One region of the Methylocystis sp. Se48 genome, then DNA from elsewhere that is predicted to be linked to it. Evidence: riboswitches for the same ligand, from Rfam matches in the RefSeq annotation. Region 1 holds a riboswitch; the other holds the start of a gene.

Region 1 (6,144 bases):
GGTGCTTCAACTGCGCGAGCGGCGCGCAGCGCAGGCCCGGAAGCGCGCCGGCCTCGCGCGCATGCAGTCGCGCGAGAAGGCGCAGCTCAGAGTCGGAAAAGGACAGAAAGACGATGTCGGCCGGCGTCTGGCCGAGGTCCGTCGCCGCGCCGGCGTCGTCGAGACTGTGGAGATCGCGCGGGAGGAGATGCATGGCGCGTCACGGCTGCGCCAGCGTGGCGGCGATCGCGGCGCGGTCCAGGCCTTTTTCGCCGATGACGACGAGGCGGCTCGCGCGCGCCTCGCCCGGTTTCCATGCGCGGTCGAAATGATGCTGGACGCGCGCGCCGACGCCCTGCACCAGAAGCCGCATCGGCTTGCCGGCGACCTCGACGAACCCCTTCACGCGCAGCACGTCATGCGCGCGGGCAACCTCGGCGATTTTCTCGACGAGCGCGGCCGGCTCGGCCACCGCGGGAATGGTCACGACGAAACTGTCGAAATCGTCGTGATCATGTTCGGGCTCGGCGTCGTGATGCGACGGACGGTTGTCGAGATCGTTCTCGGCCGCGGCGGCGAGGCCGAGCAGCACGAGCGGGTCGACGCGGCCCTCGCGCGCCCGCACGACCTTCGCGCTCGCGCGGGCGCCCTGCGACAGTTGCGCAGCGACGGCCGATTCTTCCTCCGGGTCGAGCAGATCCGTCTTGTTGAGAATGACGAGATCGGCGCAGGCGAGCTGGTCCTCGAAAACCTCCTCGAGCGGATTGTCGTGGTCGATCGTCTGGGTTTCGGCGCGCTCTCGCGCGATGGCGTCGAGATCGTCCGCGAAACGGCCCTCCGCGACCGCCTTGCCGTCGATGACGGCGATGACGCCGTCGACGGTGAGCCGCGAGCGAATTTCCGGCCAGTCGAAGGCCTTCACCAGCGGCTTCGGCAGCGCAAGGCCGGACGTCTCGATGATGATGTGATCGGGCCGTTTCTCATGCGCGAGCAACGCTTCGATCGCCGGCGCGAAATCGTCGGCGACGGTGCAGCAGAGGCAGCCATTCGCCAGTTCGACGATATTTTCCTCGGGGCAATTCTCCACGCCGCAGGCGCGCAGGATGTCGCCGTCCACGCCGACGTCGCCGAATTCATTGATCACCAGCGCGAGGCGGCGGTCGCGCGCATTCTCCAGCACGTGGCGGATCAGCGTGGTCTTGCCGGCGCCGAGGAAACCCGTGACGATGGTCGCAGGAATTTTCGCCGCGCTCATTTGGCCTCCGCGTCATGAGGGGACAGAAGCCGCCACGCGAGACCCGCGAGCGCGCCCGCGAGCGCCCAGCTTGCGGCCTGAACGGCGAGCGAGGCTGCGGCGAATCGCGCCGCGAGTTCGGCCGGGACCGTGCTTTCCGGCGCGGCGGGCGTCGGCCAGAAAAAATGCGGCGCGGCGATCAGCGCGACGCCGATGATTTTGGCGGGCGCCGCCTCCAGACGCAGCAGGGCGAAGAGGCCGGCGCCAGTCGCGGCGGCGGTCGCCAGCCACCAGATTTGGCGCCCGGCGAGATCGGTCTCCGCGGCGCCCGGCAGTTGCGGCGCGAGGCCGAGGCTCGTCGCGAGGCCTGTGGCGGCGAAGGCGCAGGCGCCCCACAGGGCGGCGCGGCGCGGGCCGATCGTCTCGCCGGAAAAGAGCATGGCCGCGAGCAGGATCAGCGCGTAGCCGGTGGCGACCGCGACGGTCGCGAGGCTCGTCGCCGCCGCGCGGCGGAAGCCTTCGAGGGCGGGCGCGGCCTGTTCGGCGGCGTCATGGGCGTGCTGGGCCGCCTCATAGACCTCGGCCGCGAGAATGAGGGGGGTCGTGGCAACGTGCTGCAGGCCCGCAACCGCGAGCCCCGCAACTACGCCGGCGAGGAGTCCGGCCGCCAAAAGACGCGCGATCACGGGTCGCGTGAAAGGCGGTCAGTGGCAGGGGAAGGAAAGCGCGTGGCGCGTATCGTGGGCCGCGTCGTGCACGCTCTCCGAGTTGGCGAAACCCGCGCCATAGACGAGGCCGAGGCCGAGAAAGAGAGCGACGAAAGCCGCCGTCAGCGTCTCGATCCTCGATGCCGAAACCGAGCAGCCGGCGGTAATGTTGGTCTTCATTGGGCGTCTCCCTGCCGCCCCACCGGCGGCGATCCATTTCGACAGGCGACGGCAGGTCTCCTGGCTCCCGGGCGCCTCATCCGCACCGCCTTCCCAGGCTTTCGCCCAGTGGCTGATGGCGCGGCCATTCCCGGTTACAGTTGCGGGGGCAGCCGCGGATTTGGGCGAGCCCGCACCGCGTTCCCTCTTCGCCTTCTTGCGAAGGACCGTCTTGTTCACTCATATGCGCGCGTCATCATTACGTCAAACGGCAAGGAAGACGTCTTGACATCAACGCAGGAAAACGACGAGGCGCGCCGCCATCGAGAGAAGATGGAAAAGCGCAAGGCCGTGCAGGACGCCGAGGTCGCGAGCAAGACCATCGCCCAGAAAGGCCTGCTGATGGTTCACACGGGGCCGGGGAAGGGCAAGTCCACGGCCGCCTTCGGCCTCGCCCTGCGGGCGCTCGGCCATGGCTGGAAGGTGGGCGTCGTGCAGTTCGGCAAGGGCGCCTGGCGCTCGGGCGAGCGCGACATGCTGGAAAAGCTCGGCGAGGTCTCCTGGCATACGCTCGGGGAGGGCTTCACCTGGGAGACGCAGGACCGCGGCCGGGACATGGCCGCCGCGCGCCGCGCCTGGGAAAAAGCCTGCGATTTGATGGACGACCCCGAAATCCGCCTGCTCGTGCTCGACGAACTGAACATCGCGCTGCGCTACGAACATCTGCCGCTCGATGAGGTTCTCGCGCGGCTCGCCGCGCGGCGGGAGGGTCTTCACATCCTCGTGACGGGCCGTAACGCCAAGCCTGAGCTGATTGCCGCCGCCGATCTCGTAACGGAGATGACGATGGTGAAACACCACTTCTCGGCGGGGGTGAAGGCGCAGGAAGGAATAGAATTTTGACCCCGAAAAGCGCGGGCGCGCGGCGTTACTTTGCCGATTGCGCGCCCGGCGCGGCGAGATCGGAGAAGGATTTCCCGAGAGAGACGATGGCCCGCCAGAGCGCCGCGCACGACTTGACGGCGGGCGCCGCCAGCATTCCGACGGCCGAATGCGGGTTCACGCCTTCCTCGTTCACGCCATAGGACAGGCGCGGATTTTTCTCCGACGGGATTTCGAGCGTCCCGAACATCCAGTCCCATACGGCGAGGACGCTCCCCAGATTGCGGTTGAAATGCCTCGGATCGTCCGAGTGATGGATCTGATGATGAGCGGGACTCAGGATGAGCCGCCCCCAGACGCCGCGGAAGGGGATCCAGAACTGCGAATGTTGCAGATGGCCGATGGTCCAGAGAAAAACGATGAAGATGATGTTTTTCCCCTCGACGGAGAAATATTCCGGGCTACGGCTGAACAGCCACTCGAGCGCGCCCGACGCGCCGCCGATGAATGTCGCGAGCATGTAGCCGAAAACGATGCTGTCGATCGGGTGGTTTCTGAAGTTCGTCAAAGGCGTCAGCACATCGGCCGTATGATGAAGCTTGTGCAGCTCCCACAGAAACGCAACCCGGTGTTTCAGGTAGTGGTCGATCCAGTATCCAATCTCATAGGCGAGAAATAACACGATCGTGCAGAATATCTTTATTTGAAGCGGGCTGAAATCGAACGGTCCCGGCGCGCCGAACAGCCTCGTGAGAGCGCCGTGGACGCCTGACGACACGGTATGGGTCGAAACGACGAGCGCGCCCACGATCGCCGGCATGAAGACGACGCTCAGCACGAAAAGCTTCACGTCGGCGATAAATGATTCCCGCCGCAGGAAATTCCTGGAGAATATCGCCCGCGCGACGGCGCGCACATTCGCGCGGCCGCGGCGCTTCCTGTGACGATAGGCCAAAGCGAAAAAGCCGACGCAGAATGACGTCGCCAGCGAATAGACGGAAAGGATCGAACCCGCCGAAAACAGTTCCACGGAAAGTCGTTTCGCGGAGAGGCGGGCGGCGCTGCTCAGGTCCATCGCTAGGCACGGGTCCGGAAAATGGAGTCGTCCAGCCGTGTCGAAGCGCGGCGAACGGCCCTCTGAGCGACTGCGGCCGAAGATTATTCGTTGGGCGGGACGTTGCCAAGACGCACGTCCGCAATGACGGAGCGGCGCGCGCGCGCGCGGCGGCGCGGCCCCCGCCGGCAGAAGCTGGCCATGGCGGGGCCGGCCTCGACCAGAACGACGCCGAGCAAAATGAGGGCGCAGCCGAGAATCGCCGGTCCGGTCAGACGTTCGGACAGGAGGACGGCGCCCGCGAGGGCGGCGACGACGCTCTCGAGCGACATGATCAGGGCGGCCTCGGCCGGGGGCGTGAATTTCTGCGCGATAATCTGGAGCGTAAAGGCGACGGCCCCCGAGCACAGGCCCGCATAGAGAATGGCGGGGAGGGCTTCGACCATGCCCTCGCGCGTGTTCGTCTCGAAAATCATCCCGCTGGCGAGGCCCAGGGCGGCGACGACGCCATATTGCGCGAAAGCCAGAAAAAAAGGCCGATCGGCGCGGCTCAGGAAGACCGGAACCAGGCTGATCGCGGCGGCCCATGCGACGTCGGCGACGATGATGAGGGCGTCGCCGGACGCCCAGCGCTGGAGTTGCCCCTGTTCGGTGAGGAGCCAGGCTCCGGCGATCGAGACGGCGCCGGCGACGAGAACGACAAATCTCGGCCTTGCGCCGGTAATGCCCCAGACGATGAACGGAACCATGATGACGTAAAGCGCTGTCAGGAACCCGCCGTTGGTCGCGGTCGTCGTGACGAGGCCGATCTGTTGCAGGCCGGCGCCGAGGAAGAGACAAAACCCGATGACGCCGGCAAGGCGCAAGTCCCGTCCGGCCAATCGAGGGCGATCTCGCCGGCGATGCTCACGGAAGGCGAGCGGCGCGAGGGCGATCCAGGAGAGCGCAAATCGCGCGCCGACGAAACTGACCGGCCCGATGCTGTCGTTGGCGCGTTTCTGGGCGATGAAGGCCGTTCCCCAGATCAGCGCAGCCAGCAAGAGCAGCAGATCGGCGCGCAACCGGGTCATCGCATCCTCGCCCGAAGGCCATTGGCCCGTCCGGCGTCTCGTGGTCTTCGAACTCTGGCCGGGCAGGGCGCGCGCCGCGCTGCGGCTGCCTCGCACACTGGCCAAGACCGTGAGCGACCCTTGAAAGACGGAAGCCGACGCCCGATCAAGTCGAGAGCGTCGGCTCCAAAATGATCTGCCCCGTTGCCGAGCGGATCGCCCTTTCCAAAAGACAAAGCCGGAAGTGGTGCCACCCCCGGCAAGTCTATTGGCAGGGGTATTACTGAATCATGCGCGCGGTCGCGCCGGTTCCGGCGGTGCCAAGAGCCTCGCGGTTGTTGCCCGTGCCGTTCGTGCCCTCAGGGGAGATCCAATCCGGAACCCACGTGAGCGCGACGACGACGAAGCCGACGAAGGCGGCGACCCAGATCAGCATTTTGCCGATATCGCCGGAGTTGTGAACGTTGACGGCCATCCGATTTCCCCCTGTTGTTCTTTTACCAGAATGCTTGCCGCATCGAGGTAACCCTAGCTCGATTCAAAACGGTTGGCAATCGGCCTGCCGAGGCAAATTTTAGTCATTCAAAAACGCATATTTTATATTTAAAAACAGTTACATAGCCTGCGACAACTCGTCGCGGTCGAAAAAAAATTTTGTGGCGCTGGCGCGAAAGATCGGCGTCCCGGTGGCCTGATCGACGTTTCCTATAGTGGTCCCTGGCGGGCATGCCGTCGCCGCGATCTTGGCTTTATGAGCGGGAGGTCCACGCGACATATTGCCCTGCGCGGGCGCATCGCCTATAAGCGCGCGCATCCCACAGGCGAAGGTTGCGCGGCGTCTGACTGAAAGACGTCGTTTCCGGTGGCCGGTTTCCGGCCTCTATCCCTGCTTTCGCCGAGGTTCAACCGGAGAAATCAAACATGGCGCTTCCTGAGTTCACCATGCGCGGCCTTCTTGAGGCTGGCGCCCATTTCGGCCACCAGGCCCATCGCTGGAACCCGAAAATGGCGCCCTACATTTTTGGCGCGCGCAACAATATCCACATCATCGACCTCGCCCAGACGGTGCCTTTGCTGCAT
Region 2 (6,144 bases), 280 kb from region 1:
GAGAAGGGGCGCACGGTGTTCAATTACGCCGACGAAATTTTCGCGCTGGGGCGCGAACTCACGAACGCGCTGAAGGGGAGGGCCGGCGCGCTCGGGCACAGGCTGAGCGTTGGGATCGCGGATGCGCTTCCCAAGCTCGTCGTCTACCGGCTCATCGAACCGGCCCTCCAAAACCCGGAGGAGACGCAGGTCGTCTGCCATGAGGACAAGGTCGAGCGCCTGCTCGCGGAACTCTCGCTCCACGGCGTCGATCTCGTGCTCGCGGACGCTCCGGCGACGGCCTCCGTCGGCGGTCGCGTCTACAATCACCTGCTCGGCCAGTGCGGCGTCGCGGTCTTCGGCGCGCCGGAGGTGGCCGAGAAATATATCGAAAATTTCCCCAGATCGCTCGAAGGCGCGCCTTTCCTCTTCCCGACGCCGGCGACCGCGCTCCGCCGGTCGCTCGATCTGTGGTTCGAGGCCAAGCGTATCTTCCCCGCGATCCGCGCCGAGATCGAGGACAGCGCGCTGATGAAGACCTTCGCGGCGGCGGGCGTGGGGCTCTTTGTGGCCCCGGTCGCGGTGGCGGAGCAGATCGAGAGGCAGTACGGCGTGAAGAAGATCGGCGAACTGGACGGCGTGTCGGAGAGCTTCTACGCCATCACCGTGCGCCGGAAGGTCGACCACCCGGCGATCACGGCGATTCTGGAGAATGCTCAGGACTGGCTGGCGCAGGGGTAGGGGAGGCGGGCCGCCCGCCTCAGGCCTTCACCCGCGTCACATGGCCCATTTTGCGACCCGGGCGGCTTTCCTTCTTGCCGTATAGATGCAGGCAGGCGCCGTCCTCGGCGAGGATGTCCGCCCATTTGTCCGCGGCGGCGCCGATGAGGTTGCGCATGACGACCTCCCTGCCATGACGGCGGGTCGAACCGAGCGGCATGCCGGCGATTGCGCGCATATGTTGCTCGAACTGCGAGGTCACGGCGCCGTCGAGCGTCCAGTGGCCGGAATTGTGCACGCGCGGCGCGATCTCGTTGACGACGAGACGCTCGCCTGCAGAGTCGGAGACGACGAACATTTCGACCGCGATGACGCCGACGTAACCGGCCGCTTCCGCGATCGCGCGCGTTATGCCGACCGCAGCCGTCGCGGCCGCCTCGCTGATCGCCGCCGGGGCCGTGGTGGTCGCGAGAATGTGGTTCTCATGCACATTTTCGCAGACGTCGTAGGCGCGGAAGTCTCCGTCGACCCCGCGCGCGGCGACGACGGAGACTTCCCTGGCGAAGGGCACGAAGCCTTCGAGGATGCAGGGCGCGCCGCCGAGCGATTTGAACGCGCTGGCGAGATCGACGCCGTCGACGATCTTCGCCTGTCCCTTGCCGTCATAACCGAAGCGCCGCGTCTTCAGAATAGAGGGGCGCCCGAGCCGCGCCACGGCCTGCGCCAGCGAGTCCACGTCGCCGACCTCCGCGAAGGGCGCGGTGGCGACGCCGAGGCTCTGGACGAATTGCTTTTCGATCAGCCGATCTTGCGTGAGCGCGAGGACTTTGGGATTGGGCCGCACCGGGCGATGCGCCCCGAGCACCTCCGCCGTGCGGGCTGGCACATTCTCGAATTCATACGTTACGACGTCCACCGACTCCGCGAAGGCGGCCAGCGCCGCCTCGTCGAGGAAGTCGGCCCGCGTATGCGCCGAACAGACGTCGAAGGCCGGATCGTCGGGGACGGGTGAGAAAACGTGGCTCTTCAGGCCCAGCCGCGCGCCGGCCGTCGCCAGCATGCGCGCAAGCTGTCCCCCGCCGAGAATGCCGATGGTCGAACCGGGTTTCAGCATTTTTTACGCCTCATCTCGCGGCGTTTCCGCCACGCTTGCGGTCTGCCGGGCGCGGAACGCCGCGAGCCGCGCCCCGATCTCCCTGTCTTCGAGCGCAAGGATCGAGGCCGCCAGTATCGCCGCGTTGATGGCGCCCGCCTTGCCGATGGCCAGCGTCCCTACGGGCACGCCGCCGGGCATCTGCACGATGGACATGAGCGAATCCATGCCCTTGAGGGCGGCGGATTCGATCGGCACGCCGAGCACCGGGAGATTGGTCATGGAGGCCGTCATCCCGGGCAGATGCGCTGCGCCGCCAGCGCCCGCGATGACGACCTTGAAGCCTTCCGCTTCCGCACCCTTGGCGAAGGCGACGAGGCGATCGGGCGTGCGATGCGCGGATACGATCCGCGCCTCGCAGCCAACCTCGAGCGCGGCGAGCGTATCGACCGCATGGCGCATGGTCGCCCAGTCGGACTGCGACCCCATGATGACCGCGACAGGCGCATTCTGCTTCGCCACTTGAAAATCCATCGGCTCGAGCGTGGGAAGCCAAGCCGCATAGACGAAGGGCGTGCGGGTGGCAAGCCGCGCAATGGGATTGCGCCGCTAGAACGCGGTCAGCGGCCCTCCGATGCTGACGCGCAGGGCCGGGGGCTCGACGGGTTTGAAATGGCGGTCCATGACGCCGACGCCGCAGACCGGAGCGGGGGCGATTCCGGCCACGCACTGCTGGTAGAGCGGGTCGCTCGGCAGGAGCGAGCCGTAGCCGTAGGTGATCTGGTCCGAGCGGGAGTTGAAGATGTTGAAGGCGTCGATCTGGAAGCGCCAGCCGTCCGCCCAGCGATAGCCCAGGCGCGCATTGACCGTGCCGGTCGCGGGCGATTTGAGGTAGCCGTCGGGCGTCAGCGGCCGCTGGCCGAAATAGCGGTATTTCAGCCCGCCGAACCAGCCCGTCGACTCGCCGATCTCCAGCCCGCCCATCGCGACGATCGCCGGCGCGTTGAAGAGATAATTGCCCGGCGCATTGCCGAGATAGGTTCCATAGGGCAGCGCCTCGGGGGCGATCAGATCGAGATAGCCGAGCCAGGCCTGCTGGTCGACGCCGCGGAAGCGGGCGCGCACAAGGGACACGTCGCCGTCGAACATCAGCCAGGACGTCGGCTTGTAATGGTTGGCGATTTCGATGCCGTAGCGGCGGCTCGGGCGGCCGAATTCCGTCGTGCCCGCGTCGCCGACATACTGGTTCTCCGACTCGAGATTGAGCCAGAAGAAGCTGATGCTCGAATCGAGGCCCTCGATGAATTTCGTGCGCGCGCCGATTTCCGCGCCGCGCGATTTCACGAGCAGCGGAATGCGCGCAACCGGAACGAAGGCGTCGTCATCCCCGAGCTCCGTCGTCGCGACGCGCTGCACCGCGCCGCGCGCGTCGGTCGAATGGAAGCCCTCGCCGTAGTTGAAGTAAAGCTCGGTCTTGTAGAAGGGGCCGACGATGATCGACGCCTTCGGGCTCACAAGCGCGGCGCCCTTGACGCCCTGGTTGAACGGCCCGGCCCAGACGAAGGCCGGCAAACCGTTGCTGTCGAAGACCTTCGGCGCGTCGTAGAGCGACTGGACGTTGGCCACATTGGCGTTGAAATAATCGAAGCGCACGCCGCCGATCGTCGTGAGCCAGGGCGTTACATGAACAGAGGCGTCCGTCCAGATTCCGATGCTGCCCTCGCCGACGTAATTATTGCCGATCGTTTGATAGGGCGTGCGCCGCAGGCTCTCCTGCAGACCCAGGCGGATGTCGTCATAGCGGCCCTGCAGGCCGATCCGCGTCTCGACGGGAACTCCGAACATGTCGGTCCATTTGATCCCGTGCTGGGCGTTGACGCCGACGATGGTGCGATTGTCGAATTGACGGAACTGGTCGCCAAGGTCGGGATGCGCGAGGAAATAGGTGAAGTTGTTGTAAAGCTCCAGCGTCTGGCGAACGACGTAGCCTTCTACGCGGGTGGAATGATCGCCGTCCGTCTGGCTCCAGCGCCCGGAGAGCGAGAAGCGCGACGTCGCGCCGCCGTCGGTGGCGTCGAGCGTGCCCCACAGAGACTTGAGGCCCGAGGTCACGGCGCGCATCGGGATCTGGTCGGTCGAATACCACTTGTTGACGTAACCCATGAAGGTCGCCGCCGCGCCGTCGGTCTCCGTGCCGCGCGACCAGCGCAGCACGCTGTTGAACTTCCTCAGATTGTCGCCCCGCTCCCACGGGCCGTTGTAATAGTTGGCCTCCGCCGCGCCATAGGCCGAACCGCCCGCGAAATCCTTGTAGGGCTGGATGGCGAAGGCGCGGCCATAGCCGAAACTGCCGCCGGTGAGGCCGAAATAGCCTTTGTCGACCTTGTCGATATATTGCATGTAGATCGACCCGGCGGAGGAGAAATCGCCGTCTTCCGCGCTATACGGCCCCTTTCGGGCCAGCACATAGGACAGAAGTTCCGGGATCAGAAAATTCGTGTCCGCATACCCCTGCCCATGGCCGTGGGTGCGCATGTTCAGCGGCATGCCGTCGAGATAGATCGCGAGATCCGTGCCGTGGTCGAGATTGAAGCCGCGCAGATAATACTGGTTCGCCTTGCCGTCGCCCGAGTGCTGCGTGACAACAAGTCCAGGCACAATTTCAAGCGATTCGCTCGGACGCGAATAGGGATAGGCCGTGACCTGGGGACCCGTGAAAAACTTCTCGCTCGACGAGGTGATCGGCGGCGGCTTCGGTCCCGACGGCTGTGGCGCCGGCGCAGCGGAAGGCGCCGGGCGCGTCACTGCTGCGACGAGGGGCGACGCGCCGCCCGTTCCGTGCGATTGCGCAGGTTGCGGGCCGTGCGCGGCCGCGCGGGCGGGACGGCGCGCGCCGACGTCGATTGTCGGAAGCGCCTGCTGTGCGGCGGCGGAAGCGGAGAGAGCGATCGTTGAGACGAAAAATGGAAGGCCGAGACGGCGTCGCGGTTGAAACATGGCTGACTCGCAGCAGACGTGGACCGTCACTGCGAATGGCCGCCGCCCGCGCCGCGGCGGGGCGACGCAGATGAGAGCCGCCCCGGTGCACCCCGCCCGGCGCTTTCGCGCGTGACCACGAACAACGGCAGGTCTCCTGGCTCGCGGGTCGTCGCGCTCGACCGCCTTCCCGGGTCGCCCCAGTGGCTCTTATTGGTCTCGCGCTCGCCGCTTACAGTTGCGGGGGCAGCCGCGGCCTTGGGCCGAAGGCCCGCACCGCATTCCCTTTTGATCCCCGAAAGGAACCGTTGACGTCAGTGAACAGGTTTGACACGGATCATGTCAAGAGGCGGCCGGCGTTATTTCCCGTCTCTCTGGCGCTTCGCCGATTTTGATCGACCTCGCCCGGCGGTCGCTTTAAACACCGCCCAAGCTTCCCCTCACGCCATCCGAGCCGGGCCCATGGACGAACAACTCACGAAAGCCGTCGCCGTTCTCGCCGTCGCAATGATCGTCGCCATCGCCGCCCGGCGCGTGAAACTGCCCTACACGGTCGGTCTCGTCCTGGTCGGCGCCGTGATCACGGCGACAAGTCCAGACTTCGGACCGCATCTGACCCATGACTTCATCTTCGATCTGATTCTTCCGCCGCTCCTGTTTGAAGCAGCCTTGACGCTTTCCTGGCGCGAGCTGGTTCGCGATTCCCTTCCGCTGATCACTTTGGCGGCGCTAGGAACGCTCGTTTCGGCGGCCTTTGTGGCCTGGGCTTGCGTCGCGCTGCTTGGCTGGCCGGCGGCCTCCGCGCTCGTCTTCGGGGCGCTTATCGCGGCGATCGACCCTGTCGCGATCATCGCCATGTTCAAGGACAATGGCGTCAAGGGGCGACTACGCCTCCTCGTCGAGAGCGAAAGCCTGCTCAACGACGGCGCGGCGGCGGTGCTGTTCGTGATGGCGCTGGCCTGGGCCGAGAGCCATGGAGCGGGGCAGGGGGCCGGCGACATTCTCGCCACGCTTGCGCGTATCGTGCTGGGCGGTATCGCCGTCGGCGTCTTCGTGGGCGCGACAGCGATCGTCATCGCCATGGGCACGGCCGAGCACCTGGTCGAGGCCGCGCTCACCACCATCGCGGCCTTCGGCTCGTTCCTTGTCGCCGAGCATTTCCACCTTTCGGGCGTGCTGGCCTGTGTGACGGCGGGCCTGATGATGGGCAACCTCGGCCTGCTGAGCGAGGAGAATCGCAGTTATCTCAGCTACAAGGGCCGGGAGTTCGTCCACGGCTTCTGGGAATTCGCGGCCTTTGTCGCGAATTCCATGGTCTTCATGATGATCGGCGTCGACGTCGCTTCCACGCCGTTCGCGGATTACGGTTTGCCGCT

What was found. A riboswitch is a leader RNA that binds a small molecule or an ion and turns the genes downstream of it on or off. The one in region 1 is predicted to bind cobalamin.
Region 2: another riboswitch for cobalamin. It lies ahead of ACV959_RS11710 (TonB-dependent receptor); the one in region 1 lies ahead of ACV959_RS12995 (CbtB domain-containing protein).

Annotation. Positions count from the first base shown of each region.
Region 1 is NZ_CM149850.1:2,641,241-2,647,384, reverse strand. It holds gene cobN (cobaltochelatase subunit CobN) at 1-193, opposite strand, end outside; gene cobW (cobalamin biosynthesis protein CobW) at 200-1,234, opposite strand; gene ACV959_RS13000 (CbtA family protein) at 1,231-1,899, opposite strand; gene ACV959_RS12995 (CbtB domain-containing protein) at 1,918-2,100, opposite strand; cobalamin riboswitch at 2,134-2,326, opposite strand; gene cobO (cob(I)yrinic acid a,c-diamide adenosyltransferase) at 2,365-2,982, shown strand; gene ACV959_RS12985 (sterol desaturase family protein) at 3,008-3,991, opposite strand; gene ACV959_RS12980 (DMT family transporter) at 4,120-5,085, opposite strand; gene ACV959_RS12975 (hypothetical protein) at 5,345-5,539, opposite strand; gene ACV959_RS12970 (30S ribosomal protein S2) at 5,986-6,144, shown strand, end outside.
Region 2 is NZ_CM149850.1:2,364,789-2,370,932, reverse strand. It holds gene nhaR (transcriptional activator NhaR) at 1-720, shown strand, start outside; gene ACV959_RS11720 (5-(carboxyamino)imidazole ribonucleotide synthase) at 740-1,813, opposite strand; gene purE (5-(carboxyamino)imidazole ribonucleotide mutase) at 1,817-2,281, opposite strand; gene ACV959_RS11710 (TonB-dependent receptor) at 2,402-4,789, opposite strand; cobalamin riboswitch at 4,899-5,093, opposite strand; gene ACV959_RS11705 (cation:proton antiporter) at 5,231-6,144, shown strand, end outside.